Regions from separate parts of the Bacillus sp. FAU20 genome, predicted to be linked through region 1. Evidence: riboswitches for the same ligand, from Rfam matches in the RefSeq annotation. Region 1 holds a riboswitch; the other holds the start of a gene.
What was found. Region 1 has a riboswitch for S-adenosylmethionine ahead of AC0OM3_RS25790 (methionine ABC transporter ATP-binding protein). Riboswitches for the same ligand answer to the same signal wherever they lie in the genome.

Region 1 (8,452 bases):
TCTTCAGCGCCGATTTTTGCATCTAATTCTTTCGCTTTTGCGCGTGCATTTTCTTCATCTAATGTAAGAAAAGCTTTTACGTTATCTTCAACATCCGCAATACGTTTGTAAGATTCTTCTACTAAATCCGTAACGGAAATTTCTTTGTTGTTTAACTTCTTATGTAACTCTGATACTGAATGATCAAATAATGACATCGAAATTCCCCTCCTCTATTCTAATACTGCTGGAACACGGATTTGATTATCTTTGTGATCCGGTGCATTTTTTAATACTTCTTCAACTGGTAAACCTTTTTCTGGTACATCTTCACGCATAACATTTTTCATAGTTAATACATGAGTTGTTGGTTTTACATCTGTTGTATCTAATTCATTTAACTGTTCTGCAAATGTAACAATTGCATCTAGTTGTTTTTGAAATTTTTCTGCTTCTTGATCAGTAATTGCAAGACGTGCTAAATGTGCTACGTGCTTTACATTCTCAACGGAAATTCTTGACACGGCTAGGCCACCTCCATAATATATCGTTCAATCTACAATACTATTGATGATACCAAATTTTCAGTACTTCAAGCAAGTCAACACAGAGTACTTACGCCATTTTTACATAAAAAAAGAAAGGCAAATGCCTTTCTTTACAATTTACTCTTTATCTAACGGTTTATTTTTCGGAAATCTCTCGTTATCTTCTTCATTATCACGAATTGTTTTTTGTAATACAAAACAAGACATCGTTAAAAATAATGTTCCAATTAAATAGTATCCTTTTACACTAAGCGTTTCATCTAACGTATAAATCCCAATTAGCATACCTGAAAGTGCACAAACAAATGAAGTCCATGCTAAAAACGTGAACGCTTGCGTATTACGTCTTCTCATCGTTCTCCCCCTCGTTAGCTGTATACCCATTATAGATAAGTATATTTACCATGATGGATTTTTATGTAAATTCTAGTTTTATATTTATAAATCTATCATAAAAGAATACTATTTTAAAGAAAGTTTTCTGCCTAATCTGAAAAAATAATTAAAATCATTGACAATTATTTCTATTCTACATAAAATAAAAATAAATATTACGAACCTCGAAATATACGGGAGTGGAATTAATTGTTGCAATATGAACATTTTTTAGACTTACTGCTAGATAACGCCAAGAAACTTTTCTATCCTGAAGAATGGGTAAGCCTAGATTTAACACTTTCTAAAACAGAAGTATTTTGTTTACTTTGGATGGAACGAAATACAGATATTACAATGACGAAAATTGCTGATCTTCTTGATATACCGATGAGTACAACAACGGGCGTTGTAAATCGTCTTGTAAAAAAGGGATATATTGAACGCTACCGTGATGAAAATGACCGACGTATTGTATTAATTCGGTTAACAGAAAACGGCGTAATGCTCGTTCAAGAATTAAAACAAAATGCGGCCCATTACTTTAGCTTAGTAACAGAAGCATTATCAGAAGAAGAAAAAGCATTCTTACTACAAATCTTCCAAAAAATCATGGATCACATCGCTACGTCACAGCAAAAAACAGAAGAAAAGATTTCTACACCTAAAATGAAAAACATTCCGATTGAATAAAACCCTATCTGGGTTTTTATTCAATCATTTACTTCGACACTCGTAATATTCGACATTCGAAACAAAGGGGATATGAATGATGAGAATTATCTTGTATACAGGTAAAGGCGGCGTAGGAAAAACTAGCATTTCAGCAGCAACAGCAATTCAAAGTGCGAAACAAGGATTAAAAACATTAGTAATGAGCACAGATCCTGCTCATAGTTTAGGAGATTCATTTGGTATAAAGCTATCTTCTGAGCCATTAGAAGTTCGTAAAAATTTGTGGGCACAAGAAATTAATACGATTTATGAGATGGAAAAAGGCTGGGGAAAATTACAGAAATATATTACACTACTCTTCACTTCCAAAGCAGCCGATGATATTACAACAGAAGAATTAACGATGTTTCCCGGTATGGAAGATTTAATTAGCCTACTTCGCGTACTCGATTATTATAAACAAAACACATATGATGTTATCATTATTGATTGTGCCCCAACAGGAGAAACATTAGCAATGCTAAGCTTTCCAGACATGCTCGGCTGGTGGATGGAAAAATTATTTCCTATTAAAAGAAAAGTTTTAAAAGTCGTTCGTCCTGTAGCTCAACCACTCCTTGGTGTCCCTCTTCCAACCGACGATATTATGGACGAATTAACAAGTACACTTGAACAGCTCGGAGAAATGAGAGATATTTTATCAAATCGAGAAGTAACAAGTATCCGCATCGTTGTAAATCCTGAAAAAATGGTCATTAAGGAAGCCCAGCGCAGCTTTACTTATTTGAATTTATACGATTATAACGTAGATGCCATTATGATTAACCGCGTCATCCCTAACACTGTCACCGATCCTTATTTTCAGGCATGGAAAGATGCACAGAAGAAATATAAAACATTAATTCAAGATAGTTTTCAACCCCTTCCTATTTACGAAGCTCCAATGTTTGAACAAGAAGTTGTTGGTTTGTCTATGTTAGAACGTGTAGGAGATTCTTTATTTAAAACTGATCATTCCCCTACAGAAGTGAAATTTAACGGGCGCACTCAATATGTAAAAAAGGATGGCGATGAGTATATTTTCGTTCTGTCCATTCCCTTCTCAAACAAAAGTGAACTTTCCTTAAATCAAAAAGGTGATGAACTTATTATTCGAGCGGGTTCTGTTAAACGGAACATCACGTTACCAAAAACATTAACACACCTTTCTATTCAAGGAGCAAAATTTGATGAAGATGTACTAAATATTCGGTTTGGAGGTGTAGTCCATGCATGAGGAATTACTACGAAGGGTAATTCGTACAAAAGTAAAAGTCGGGATGCATATATTAGAAGAGCTACCTAATCCAATCCAGCAATCCGCTAAGCAAATATTAAATATTTTACAAGAGGAACTAGCTGCTTATTCGATAGAACGAGAGCATCATGAAGTTAATTTAAAAAATATCATAATTGATTAACTATCTCTGTATAGATGGCCTTTTTTTAGGCTTTCTATACTTTATTGGAGTGATGTAAATTGATGAAAAAACATTCCACTACTATACTCTGGATTATTCCCTTATTATTTTTCATTCATAACCTTGAAGAAGCTTTCCAAATGCCACAATACCTTGCTAATCAATTTTCAATCCGTCTTATAACTAGCCAACAATTTTTCATTGCCATTTCCGTATTAACAATCTTTGTATTACTTATCGTCTTTCTATATCAACTTAACTTCTTGTCTTCTATATGCTGGATTATTTTTATACAAGGGGCCATCTTCTTCAACTCTGTTCAACATATTATTTTGTTTTTCATTTATCGCTCCTATAACCCCGGCGTAATATCCGCATTTTTCATTACTCTCTTTTCTATTTTCTTTTTTTTATCAAAAAAACACTTAATTCATCAAAAGCAATTCGTAATTACACTCCTTTTCAGCTTATTTTCTTATCCCATTATAATTTGGATTACCTTACTACTCGCTAGCTGCTTTCAGTAATAAAAAAAGACCAGGAAAACTCCTGGTCTATTACTCTACTTAACAAACATTGGATTCTATATTATACAGAATTGGAAGGTACAGAATTATGGTTTGTTTTGTTTGTTAAGTAGATTATATGTTGAACGAACTAACAGCGGAGGGGTTCCTTCTGTTAGTCCATTAAACCCAATGATTATTTTACGATTTTTTCAAGCTCCTCAAGTGAAAGATCTACTGAAATGGAACCATCATTTGTTTCTTTCTTAATTGCATCTGTTACTTCTTTTGAATGGTATAATTCAATTACTTTTTTCAGTGTTGGATCATCTTTATCTTTCGTACGAGCTGCGAAAATATTAATATAAGGCTTCGCATTTTCATTCTTTGGATCTTCTAAGAAAATAGGATCCTTCGCTGGATCTAATCCAGCTTGACCAGCAACACCGTTATTAATAACTGATGCCGCTACATCTTTTAACACACGAGGTGTTTGCTGTGCGATAACCGGTGTAATTTTTAATTTCTTCGGATTTTCAGCAATACCACTTGGATCTCCAAATAGACCAAAGTCTTTTTTAAGCTTTAATAATCCAGCTGCATCAAGAAGTTTTAATGCCCGTGCTTGGTTCGTTGGATCGTTTGGAATTGCAATTTCTGAACCATCTGGGATTTCATTTGCTTTCTTATATTTTTCAGAGTATAAACCCATTGGCGCAATTTGCGTTGTACCAACAGCTGTAATATCTAACTTATGCTCTTTTTTAAATTGCTCTAAGAAAGCAATATGCTGGAATGAGTTTAGTTCAATATCTCCATCAGCTAGCGCCTTATTTGGCGTTGTGTAATCAGAGAACTCAACCAGTTTAATTTTAATTCCTTCTTTTTCAGCTTTCCTCTTCAAAATTTCCCAAGCGTCTCCATCCGTTCCAGTTACACCAACGCGAACTACTTTTTCTTTAGCTCCTGCCCCTATGTCTCCACTTGAACAGCCACTTAACGCTGAAACTCCTACAATCGCTGATAATGCAAATGCTAAAATTTTCTTCATTTTCTTTTACCCTCTTCCTTTTTATGATCTGCGTAAAAAGACTTTCGCAAAGTAGTTTCCTAAATTTTGAGCTACCTGTACAAGAATGATAAGTAAAACGACCGTTACGAACATAACTGATGTATCAAAACGTTGATAACCATATGTCATCGCTAAATCACCAAGACCGCCACCACCGACAAGCCCAGCAACTGCAGAAAATTCAATTAAACCAACTGTCATAAATGTAACCCCTAAGATCAATGGCGCTAACGCTTCTGGCACAAGAATTTCAAAAACAATTCTAATTGGCGAAGCCCCCATTGCTTGAGCTGCTTCAATGACTCCCTTTGGAACAGAAACAAGATTTGTTTCAACCATTCTAGCAATGCCGATTGATGCAACTAACGTCATTGGGAAGATTGCTGCTGCTGTTCCAATCGTCGTTCCGATAACACTTCTTGTTAGTGGGCTTAAAGCTACTAAAAAGATAATGAATGGAACCGGACGAATTGTATTAATAATGATATTAAGAATAGAAAAGACCCATTTATTTTCTAAAAAGTTTCCTTTTCTCGTTACATATAATAGTAAACCTAGGGGTATACCAAGAATTGTAGCGAATATAAGGGTTACAATTACCATTAAGAGGGTATCCCCCGTCGCATCTAGTATGCGCGGCCAAAATATACTCCAATCAACTCGCATGAGCTTCTACCTCCTTCAGCTGCACTTGCAGTCTTAGATGTTGTAATGCTTTTTGAATTTCCCTCTGCTCACCTTGCAACTCTACAAGAAGATTTCCAAATAGCACATTTTGAAGTTCAATAATATTTCCGTACAGTACATTTACATCGACGTTATAGTTTTTTGCGATATATGATAGTACCGGCTGTCCTGTCTCCTCACCAGTAAATGTTAGACGATAAATTTGACCACCATTTTGAATTTTCGCTAGAACACTTTCCGGTAAATGATCATTAATGACAGAACGTACAAAGTTTTGAGTCGTCTTTGTTTTTGGTTGCGTGAAAACATCAAACAGTTTTCCTTCTTCAATAACTTTTCCTTTCTCCATTACAGCTACACGGTGACAAATTTCTTTCACAACATGCATTTCATGTGTAATAAGAAGAATTGTTAAATTGTATTCTCTATTTACTTTCTTTAATAAGTTTAGAATTTCTGTCGTTGTTTCTGGATCTAAGGCTGATGTTGCCTCATCACATATAAGAATATCTGGCGATGTCGCAAGTGCTCTAGCAATGCCCACACGCTGCTTTTGTCCACCTGATAGCTGCTCTGGGTAATAGTTTGCTTTATCTTCTAACCCTACAAACTTCAGCAGTTCATTTACTCTTTCTTTTATCTCATTCTTTGGTACTTTCGCTAACTTTAATGGATAAGCAATATTTCCAAATACTGTTCTTGAATTAAATAAATTAAAACTTTGAAAAATCATTCCAATTCTTTGTCTCAGTTTACGTAATTCTTTCGTGGATAATGATGTAATATCTTTATCATCTATTGAAATCGTTCCTGCCGTCGGTCTCTCTAACATATTTACTAAGCGTAATAACGTACTCTTTCCAGCGCCACTAAAACCAATAATGCCAAAAATTTCGCCTTTCTCAACTGATAATGTTACATCCTCCACCGCATGAACAGATTGCCCAGCTGATTCATACACTTTACTTACATTGTTAAAAGAGATCATTTTTTCCCCTCCTATATGCTGTAAAAACTTGAAGCAGAGCTTTCGAGGTAAAATAAAAAGTGCCCTCCTTCTTATCAACCATAAAGATAAGAAGGAGAGCACTTATATGTACTCGTTCACATCTTCTCATCTTCCAAGCCTTTATATGGCTTGCTGGAGTTAGCACGGTATTAAAAAAACCCGTTGCTGAGGTATCGTAGGGCCAGTCCCTCCACCTCTCTGGATAAGAATGTATCGATTTAATTGTCGTTTAATTAATTCTCATTATAGAACTCAGAATAATAAGAGTCAATACATTTTTTAGAAAAATATTAATTATTCCTTTATTAAAATTTTCAGATGAAAATTCATGAGAAAATAGTAACTTTCAAGGTTATTTAAAATTCTTTTTCCTCATATTTTTAAACAGGAGAATCCTCTCTACGAATTGAATAAATTTATTTGAATATGAAACTCGGAGGAAGATAAATATATGAAAACAGCTCTTTTACTCGTCGATATTCAAAACGATTATTTTCCAAATGGAAAGATGGAATTGCGTAATCCAGTAGAAGCAAGCGAATATGCTAATCAGTTATTACAACACTTTAGAACAAACAACGAACCTATTTTTCATATCCAACACGTAGCTATAAAAGATGACGCTACTTTTTTCCTACCTAATACAGAAGGTGTACATATTCACGAAAGCGTACGTCCACTTAGAGAAGAAACAGTTATAGTCAAACATTATCCAAATAGCTTCCGAGAAACTAATCTTCTAGAGCAATTAAAACGTTTAGATATTGAACATGTCGTTGTATGCGGGATGATGACTCATATGTGTATTGATGCTACAGTAAGGGCTGCATTCGATTTTGACTTTCAATGTACCGTTATACATGATGCTTGTGCTACAAAAGACCTTTCTTTTAAGAACGCTACTATACCAGCTGTTTATATTCACAATACAATTTTAGCTAGTTTAAATGGTGTATATGCAAATGTAATAAGCACGAAAGAATTTTTAGCTACATAAAAAAAACACTCCTTTCAGTGAGCAAAACCGAAAGGAGTGTTCCTTGTCGAACCATAGATTTTCTTTCAAATTGTATTATACAGGAAATTCTCAAAATGAATACTAAAAAAAATGACTAATAAGTCAACTTTTCTCATCATTTTATTTCTGTTCACATGTTTATCCCGCTATTAATAGGTTTTAGCTCATTCCTTTCGAACGATAGTAATATATAGGATTTCAATTTTAAAAGGAGCTCTTCACATTCTGTGAAGAGCTCCTCTACTATTTCTTATAAAGTTTCAGAAGTAGTTTTTGCTTGCATGTGAAGTGCTAAGTAATCAGGTCCACCAGCTTTAGAGTCTGTACCAGACATGTTAAAGCCACCGAATGGTTGGTATCCTACGATTGCACCAGTACATCCACGGTTGAAGTATAAGTTACCTACGTGGAAGTCTTCACGTGCTTTTTCAATATGGTCACGGTTGTTAGAGATAACTGCTCCTGTTAAACCGTATTCTGTATTATTTGCAATTGCAAGTGCATGATCGAAGTCTTTCGCTTTACAGAATGCTACTACTGGTCCGAAGATTTCTTCTTTCATTAAGCGAGCATCTTCTGCAACGTCGGCAACGATTGTTGGTTGGATGAACCAGCCTTTAGAATCGTCTCCTTCGCCACCTGCTAAGATTCTACCTTCTTCTTTACCAATTGCAACATAGCTCATTACTTTATCGAATGCAGCTTGGTCATTAACAGGACCCATGTTTGTACCTAATACTGCTGGGTTAGCAACTGTTAATTCTTTTGTTAATTCAACAGCACGATTTAATACGTGATCGTATACATCTTCATGGATTACTGCACGAGAACATGCAGAACATTTTTGTCCTGAGAATCCGAATGCTGATGCAACGATAGACTTAGCTGCTAATTCAAGATCTGCTTCTTTATCAACAACGATTGTATCTTTACCGCCCATTTCAGCGATAACGCGTTTTAACCAAATTTGTCCTGGGTTTACTTTCGCTGCACGCTCATAGATACGGATACCTACATCACGAGATCCCGTGAAGCTTACGAAACGTGTACGAGGATGATCTACTAAGTAGTCACCAACTTCAGAACCGTTACCTGGAACGAAGTTTACTACGCCAGCTGGTAA
Region 2 (7,282 bases), on a different contig from region 1:
CGGCTGCTAGAAATAAAAATAGACAACTAAATATAAATGTAATCCCTCTAAAAATCCCTATATAATATTTCTTTGGAAATAATTTTTGATATATCCAGAGCAGCCGCTTTTTATTGAACTTCTAGTTCACACTTTTTCTTTCTTCAATTTTTAAAGACCATCTCATTAATCCATATATACTTCCATACATAAGTAAGATCTTTGCAATTCCCCAAAATACATTTCTTTCTTCTAAGTCTTTAAATAAGAACATAATTGCAAGAGGAACAATTAGTACCACAACACCTATCCAACCAAGAACATATACTTCACCAATAAGAAGTAATAAAAATATAGTTACTGCTAATATATATGTCTGCATTGTCGACAATTGTAAAATTGGCGTCCCATACCATTTATTCATAAACATTAATAACACCAATAATAAAATAGGTATCATCACTATTACATAAATAATTCCAAACTCTACTAATTTACTTTTAAAAGAAGAAATTCTAAACGCAACAATCGTTCCAATAATCGTAATAATTAAAACGATTGGATAACCAATTAACTGTACATTTGTTAATGTAAATTGTTGATTCGGATTTCCAAATAAAATATTTGTAAGTAACCAATATCCACCTATCCCAATTATCATTCCTAAGATACTTTTTATACTCCCGCTTTTATCCTTCTCCATCTCTTTCGCTAATTCTTCCGCATACTCTTTTGGTGAATCACCAAATATATCACTTACCGTCTTTCCCTCTTTCTCACCTTCTATTAAATGAAGCTCTGCATCTTCTAGAAAGGCGTCCACATCTTCTTCTTTAATTCCTTTTGTTATTAAATACACTTTCGTATCGATTAAAAACTTTTCCCCTTCTTTAGAAATCTTCATAATAATCCCTCCCTTATTAAACCGCTTCTCTTCTATTCGTCTTCATCATAATTTCAACGAAAGTTAAAATAAATAAACTTCCATATAAACATATAATTTGAAATAACATTGGCACGAGATCTTCCGATGTAAATGTTTTAAACACTAACATAATTGAAAGTGGAATGATTAAATATAAATTTTTAAACCATCCTTCAAAATATATATTTATAGCTACTGTGATGATAAAAATCCCACCAGCCACTATATAACTTTGCACTTCGGTGAATGTGAGCATTTTTGTTGGATATATCACATCTAATATCGTAACAGCTCCTAATAAAAACATTGGAGTAATCATAACTAGAGACCACATAGAAAACCATGTTTTTGTAAAGCTTGTTACGAAGGTCATTTTGCGAAGTAGAAAATTAGGACCTATAACAACTAAAATAAATGAAAAACTATAACCGATACACTGAATAAGTGAAATCTGTAACATTCCGTTATTCACTATTAAGATAGAAGCAATAATCCAAAATGATACGATATTCATTACTGTAAAACCAATTTGCTTCCACGTTTCCCATCTATCCTTTTCCATTACCTTTACAAGTTCATTTGCATATTCTTTCGGTGAGCTTCCGAAAATATCTTCTACACTCTTCCCCTTACTCTCACCTTCTATTAAATGCAACTCTGCATCTTCTAAAAAGTTTTCAATATCACTTTCTTTTACACTCTTTGCCGTCAAAAATAATCTCATATCTAATAAAAACTTTCGTGCTTCATTTGATAGCATTATTTTCCCCCCCCTTCCCTTCAAGTAGACGTTCTACACTACTTTGCATCGTTTCCCAGCGATCCATAAATTCATCAAGTGCTTCCTCGCCTTTTTCTGTTAATGTATAATATTTTCTCTTTGGACCAGATGGAGATTCCTTCATTACGCTTGTTATTAGTCCTTCTTTTTGCATTCGTATTAATAACGGATAAATACTTCCCTCACTCGCCATTGTAAAACCATACTTCGCTAGCTTTTCACTCATTTCATAACCGTATATTTCGCCTTCAGAAATAATAGCAAGTAAGCATCCTTCTAAAATCCCTTTCAGCATTTGACTTGTCGACATAATTTAAATCCTCCTACTATCTTGTTTTACAAGATAGATAAGCGTAAGTATCTTGCTTTACAAAATAGTATAGCAAAGACTATTTTGCAAAACAAGATAGCTAACGATATTTTTCCAAATGTTTGCAGGAATTTCATTGTAGCCTCTCTAAATAGTGCACTATGAAAACTTTATTATGAAGGGATGTTTTTCATCATGGTTACAAATCGAGTTGTCTTTTTAACTGGTGCTGCGAGTGGTATTGGTTATGAAATGGGAAAGGCTTTTGCAAAAGAAGGTGCAAAAGTTGTGATTACCGATCGGCTTGAAGAACGTGCAAAAGAAGCTGCTGAACAATTACAAAATGAAGATTTTCAAGCTATCGGTTTAAAATGTGACGTTACATCTGAAGAGGAAATTACAGCAGCAATTTCTCAAACAGTTGATCATTTCGGTTCATTAGATATATTAATTAACAACGCAGGAATGCAACACGTTTCACCCATTGAAGACTTTCCAACTGAAAAGTTCGAGCTACTAATTCAAATTATGCAAATTGCTCCGTTTATCGCAATTAAGCATGCCTTTCCGATTATGAAACAACAAAAATATGGTCGTATTATTAATGTCGCTTCTATTAACGGCCTTGTCGGATTTGCTGGAAAAGCTGCCTACAATAGTGCAAAACATGGCGTAATTGGATTAACAAAAGTTGCTGCTTTAGAAGGTGCTACGCATGGTATTACTGTTAATGCCCTTTGCCCTGGTTATGTCGATACCCCTCTTGTACGTAATCAACTACAAGACTTAGCTACTACACGAAATGTACCACTTGAAAATGTTTTAGAAGATGTTATTTATCCACTCGTCCCACAAAAGCGCTTATTACAAGTACAAGAAATCGCTGATTATGCGATGTTTTTAGCGAGTGAAAAAGCTAAAGGTATAACGGGACAAGCTGTTGTTATAGATGGTGGTTATACTGCTCAATAAAAAATAAAGTTTGCTCAAGAAGAGCAAACTTTATTTTTTATCGCGAGGATCTTCGTACTTTAGTAATTGCCGCGGGAGCTTCTCAATTGCAACAATTACCCCATCTAATTTACTTTCAATACGGTGAAGTAAATATAATGTTACAACAATCGGAAACCCTACATTACCTATCATCTTGATCCACTCTTCCATCCTCTTCCCCTCCTTTCATTATATAAGTAAGAGAAAACACTGCATTTAGGCATAAAAAAACAAGCTATTATGTATTAGCTTGTTTTTCAAATAATGATGCAATTTCTCGTTTATAGTCCCCGCGTATAATACCTTTCTCAGTAATAATTCCTGTAATTAATTCATTCGGCGTTATGTCAAATGCTGGATTATAAACATCCGTTCCAATTGGTGCTACTTGTTTTCCAAAGATTTTCGTAACTTCTGTTTCATCTCTTTCTTCAATAATAATTTCGGCTCCAGTTTCTTTCGTAACATCAAATGTTGACAGTGGAGCAGCAACGTAAAATGGGATATTAAAGTGCTTTGCTAAAATAGCTAAATTCATTGTCCCTATTTTATTGGCTGTATCTCCATTTGCGACAATTCGATCCGCCCCCACAATAATCGCGTTTATTTCTTTCGTTTGAATAGCATGAGCTGCAGTATTATCTGTAATAAGGGTCACATCAATATTTGCTTGCTTCAATTCCCACGTCGTTAAGCGACCACCTTGTAAAACTGGCCTCGTTTCACACGCATATGCATGTAAACGCACACCTTTCTCTTTTCCAATATAAAAGGGAGCTAATGCAGTTCCATATCTGGCAGTTGCGATACTTCCAGCGTTACAGATTGTTAAAATATTATCGCCATCTTTAAAACATGTTAACGCATATTCCCCAATATTTCGACACACCTCTTCATCTTCCTGCTGAATGCGAAGCGCTTCTTCTTCTAATATTTTTTGTGCTTCTTTTATTGTAGTAATCTCTCGAATAGATTCTCTCATACGATCAATTGCCCAAAATAAATTTACTGCCGTTGGGCGTGATGTCCCTAAATAGTTACAGTCTCTATTAAACTTCTTTTGAAATTCTTCGATATGTAAAGTATTATATTTTTTCGCTGCAAGCGCCAAGCCAAATACAGCTACAATTCCAATTGCAGGCGCTCCGCGTACTTCTAACATTATGATACTTTTCCAAACCTCTTCAATAGTCGTTAATGTTTTGTATTCTGTGCTATGTGGCAATTTCGTTTGATTTAATACCGCAATTGCATCACCTTTCCAACTTACAGATCTCGGAACAGTAACGATTGTACTCATGCTTTTACACCCCTTGAAACTGTCTGTTGAAATAATGTTCGAAACAGTTGAATATCAGCACTTTTAGATTCATATTTTATTAGTTCTTTTCCTAAGGATAGCGCTTGTTTCTTAGCTTGAATTCTTGTTTCTTTATTTTCTATTTCATCTAAATCTGCTACATGAGCTAAACCAATTGTTCTACGAATTAGTTCACATCCGGCAAATCCAACTGCATCAGTAAAGATATTTTGCAAAATAATTGGTAACCATTGTTTTTCTTTCGTATATGCTTCTACACCTTCTCCAATCCATAACTTTGTAAAAGTTTCTACAAAATAACTCCACGTCTTTTCTATATGGAAAAATAGTACACTTCTTTTTTCTTCTTCTCTAGATAAAGCATTTAATAATAGATTTGCAATAAATTGACCTATGTCAAATCCAAATGGGCCATATGTCGCAAATTCTGGATCAATCACTTTCGTTTCAGAAGGTGACGAAAAAATACTACCAGTATGTAAATCACCATGAATAAGAGTTTCTTTTCTTGTTAAGAACTTATATTTATATTGTGCTACTTTTAGTTTTAAAGTTTTATCACTCCAAAGTTCATCAACCACGAGCTGTAAATTTGGCTCATAATCATTTGTATCATAATGTCCAAACGGATCTGTAAACACTAAATCCTCTGTAATTTTACAAAGGTCTGGGTTTACAAAGGTACCTTCTAGTACCCTCTTCTCTTCTGACTGTAAACCAAAATCTGAAGTATAAAATAAAACATGTGCTAGAAAACAGCCGATATGCTGGGATAAAAGCGGATATTCTTCTCCGTCTATTAATCCTTTTCTTGTAATTGTTAGTCTTGATAAGTCTTCTATTACCGTTATCGCTAACTCTTCATCATGACTGTACACTACTGGAACATAATCCGGTACATACTGCGCAAAAATTTGTAATGCCTTGCTTTCAATCGTTGCTCTTTTTATAGACAATGGCCAGCTTTCACCAACTACTTTCGCATATGGCAGTGCCTGTTTTATTATAATAGACTTCTCTCCATCATCTAATTTGAACACGTAATTTAAGTTTCCGTCTCCAATTTCATGACAAACGACATTTGCCTTCGCTTCAAAATAGCCATGATCTTTCGCATATTGTACAGCTGTTATTTCTGTTAATGAATAATATCCCATCGTCTTCTCCCCCTTTTTAAATTCAGAGGTTTTTCTAACACAGAAAAACCTCTTTTCACTAAGAAAGAGGTTTGAAGTTTACCTTCTCCCCTCTTATCTGCCAGAAAGTTTTACTTTCTGCTGGAATTAGCACCGTGCCTTTTGGCGTAATAAACGCCCCATTTCACAATGGTATTACGGTCGGTTGCTGGGTTTCATCGGGCCAAATCCCTCCACCTGCTCTTGATAAGAGTTATATAATTTTTTGAATTTTTAACTTTATGTTGAAGACTATACCAAGAATAAAAATCACTTGTCAACATTTTATTTGTATAATTCTGGACGACGATCCGCAAAAACTGGAATTCCTTTACGTACTTCTTTAATTTTCTCGAATACAAGCTCTCCAAATAAAATTGATTCCTCTTCATTCGCCTCTACTACAACTTCACCCCAAGGATCCACAATTAAAGAATGACCTGCAAACACATTATTCGGATCCTTTCCTGCTCTATTACAAGCAACAACATAACACTGATTTTCAACTGCTCTTGCTTGCAATAGCAAACGCCAATGTGCTAAACGAACTAATGGCCATTCAGCTACAACAAATAATACTTTTGCCCCTTTAACAGTATGGACACGCATCCACTCTGGAAAACGAATATCATAACAAATTGTTCCAGCGCATTCAACATCATCTAGCTTAAATTCGCCCGTACCATTACCAGCTATTAAATATTTATGTTCATCCATAAGCTGAAATAAATGTACTTTACTATATTCATTAACTAGTTCTCCTTCCTTGTTTACAACATACATTGTATTTGTAACACCTTGTTCCGTTTGCTTCGCTATGGAACCACCAACAATATGTACACCATATTGTTTCGACCATTCTTTTAACTTTTCTTTCGTTTCCAATCCATCCCTATCTGCAATTTCAGAAAGTCTTGTTAAATCATATCCTGTTGTCCATAATTCTGGTAAGACGATAACATCTGGCCTTTCCTTCATAGCTTCGCTTATTTTATTTTTAGCATTCTCAATATTTTTTTCTACATCTCCAAAAACAATATCCATTTGAATACATGCGACTTTCATTTTGTCAGCCCCATTCTTATTTTTTCTTTACAAAATACTGGAAAGATTATATCATTTGTCACTAGAATTGTAACAACTTTCAAAAGAGGTGGAAAGTATGAAATTATTTCAACCTTCTGAGATAGTAACATCATTGCCGACACAATTTTTCGCTTCACTTGTTGCAAAAGTTAACAAAGTCGTAGCAGCTGGTCACGATGTTATTAATCTAGGTCAAGGTAATCCAGATCAACCAACACCGCAGCATATCGTAAAAGCTTTACAAGATGCTGCAGAAAAGACCATTCATCATAAATATCCGCCATTTCGCGGACATGAAAGTTTAAAAGAAGCCGTGGCAACATTCTATCAACGTGAATATGATGTAGTAGTAAATCCAAAAACAGAAGTTGCTATTTTGTTTGGGGGAAAGGCTGGATTAGTAGAGTTACCAGTTTGTTTTACAAACCCTGGTGATACTATTCTCGTTCCAGATCCAGGCTATCCAGATTATTTATCAGGAGTTGCTTTAGCAAAAGCACAATTTGAAACAATGCCGCTTATTGCAGAAAATAATTTTTTACCAGATTATACGAAAATCGATGACTCTATTGCCGAGCGTGCAAAATTAATGTTTTTAAACTATCCAAATAATCCGACCGGTGCTACTGCATCAAAAGATTTTTTTGATACAACCATTAACTTTGCTAATGAACATAATATATTAGTTGTTCACGATTTTGCTTACGGCGCT

Region 2: linked by a shared signal. The riboswitch ahead of mtnK (S-methyl-5-thioribose kinase) and the one ahead of AC0OM3_RS25790 (methionine ABC transporter ATP-binding protein) in region 1 are both predicted to bind S-adenosylmethionine.

What each region holds. Positions count from the first base shown of each region.
Region 1 covers NZ_JBVYHY010000027.1:7,162-15,613, reverse strand. The annotation lists gene gatA (Asp-tRNA(Asn)/Glu-tRNA(Gln) amidotransferase subunit GatA) at 1-197, opposite strand, end outside; gene gatC (Asp-tRNA(Asn)/Glu-tRNA(Gln) amidotransferase subunit GatC) at 213-503, opposite strand; gene AC0OM3_RS25825 (YiaA/YiaB family inner membrane protein) at 645-881, opposite strand; gene AC0OM3_RS25820 (MarR family winged helix-turn-helix transcriptional regulator) at 1,113-1,595, shown strand; gene AC0OM3_RS25815 (ArsA family ATPase) at 1,672-2,853, shown strand; gene AC0OM3_RS25810 (DUF3926 domain-containing protein) at 2,846-3,037, shown strand; gene AC0OM3_RS25805 (HXXEE domain-containing protein) at 3,100-3,564, shown strand; gene AC0OM3_RS25800 (MetQ/NlpA family ABC transporter substrate-binding protein) at 3,740-4,594, opposite strand; gene AC0OM3_RS25795 (methionine ABC transporter permease) at 4,616-5,281, opposite strand; gene AC0OM3_RS25790 (methionine ABC transporter ATP-binding protein) at 5,271-6,290, opposite strand; SAM riboswitch class I at 6,414-6,520, opposite strand; gene AC0OM3_RS25785 (cysteine hydrolase family protein) at 6,763-7,308, shown strand; gene pruA (L-glutamate gamma-semialdehyde dehydrogenase) at 7,580-8,452, opposite strand, start outside.
Region 2 covers NZ_JBVYHY010000003.1:598,034-605,315, reverse strand. The annotation lists partial or broken gene AC0OM3_RS03530 (DNA-binding protein) at 1-109, opposite strand, end outside; gene AC0OM3_RS03525 (DUF1129 domain-containing protein) at 122-883, opposite strand; gene AC0OM3_RS03520 (DUF1129 domain-containing protein) at 900-1,664, opposite strand; gene AC0OM3_RS03515 (PadR family transcriptional regulator) at 1,651-1,995, opposite strand; gene AC0OM3_RS03510 (3-hydroxybutyrate dehydrogenase) at 2,191-2,967, shown strand; gene AC0OM3_RS03505 (YvrJ family protein) at 2,998-3,159, opposite strand; gene mtnA (S-methyl-5-thioribose-1-phosphate isomerase) at 3,227-4,288, opposite strand; gene mtnK (S-methyl-5-thioribose kinase) at 4,285-5,466, opposite strand; SAM riboswitch class I at 5,557-5,698, opposite strand; gene AC0OM3_RS03490 (carbon-nitrogen family hydrolase) at 5,770-6,549, opposite strand; gene AC0OM3_RS03485 (pyridoxal phosphate-dependent aminotransferase) at 6,647-7,282, shown strand, end outside.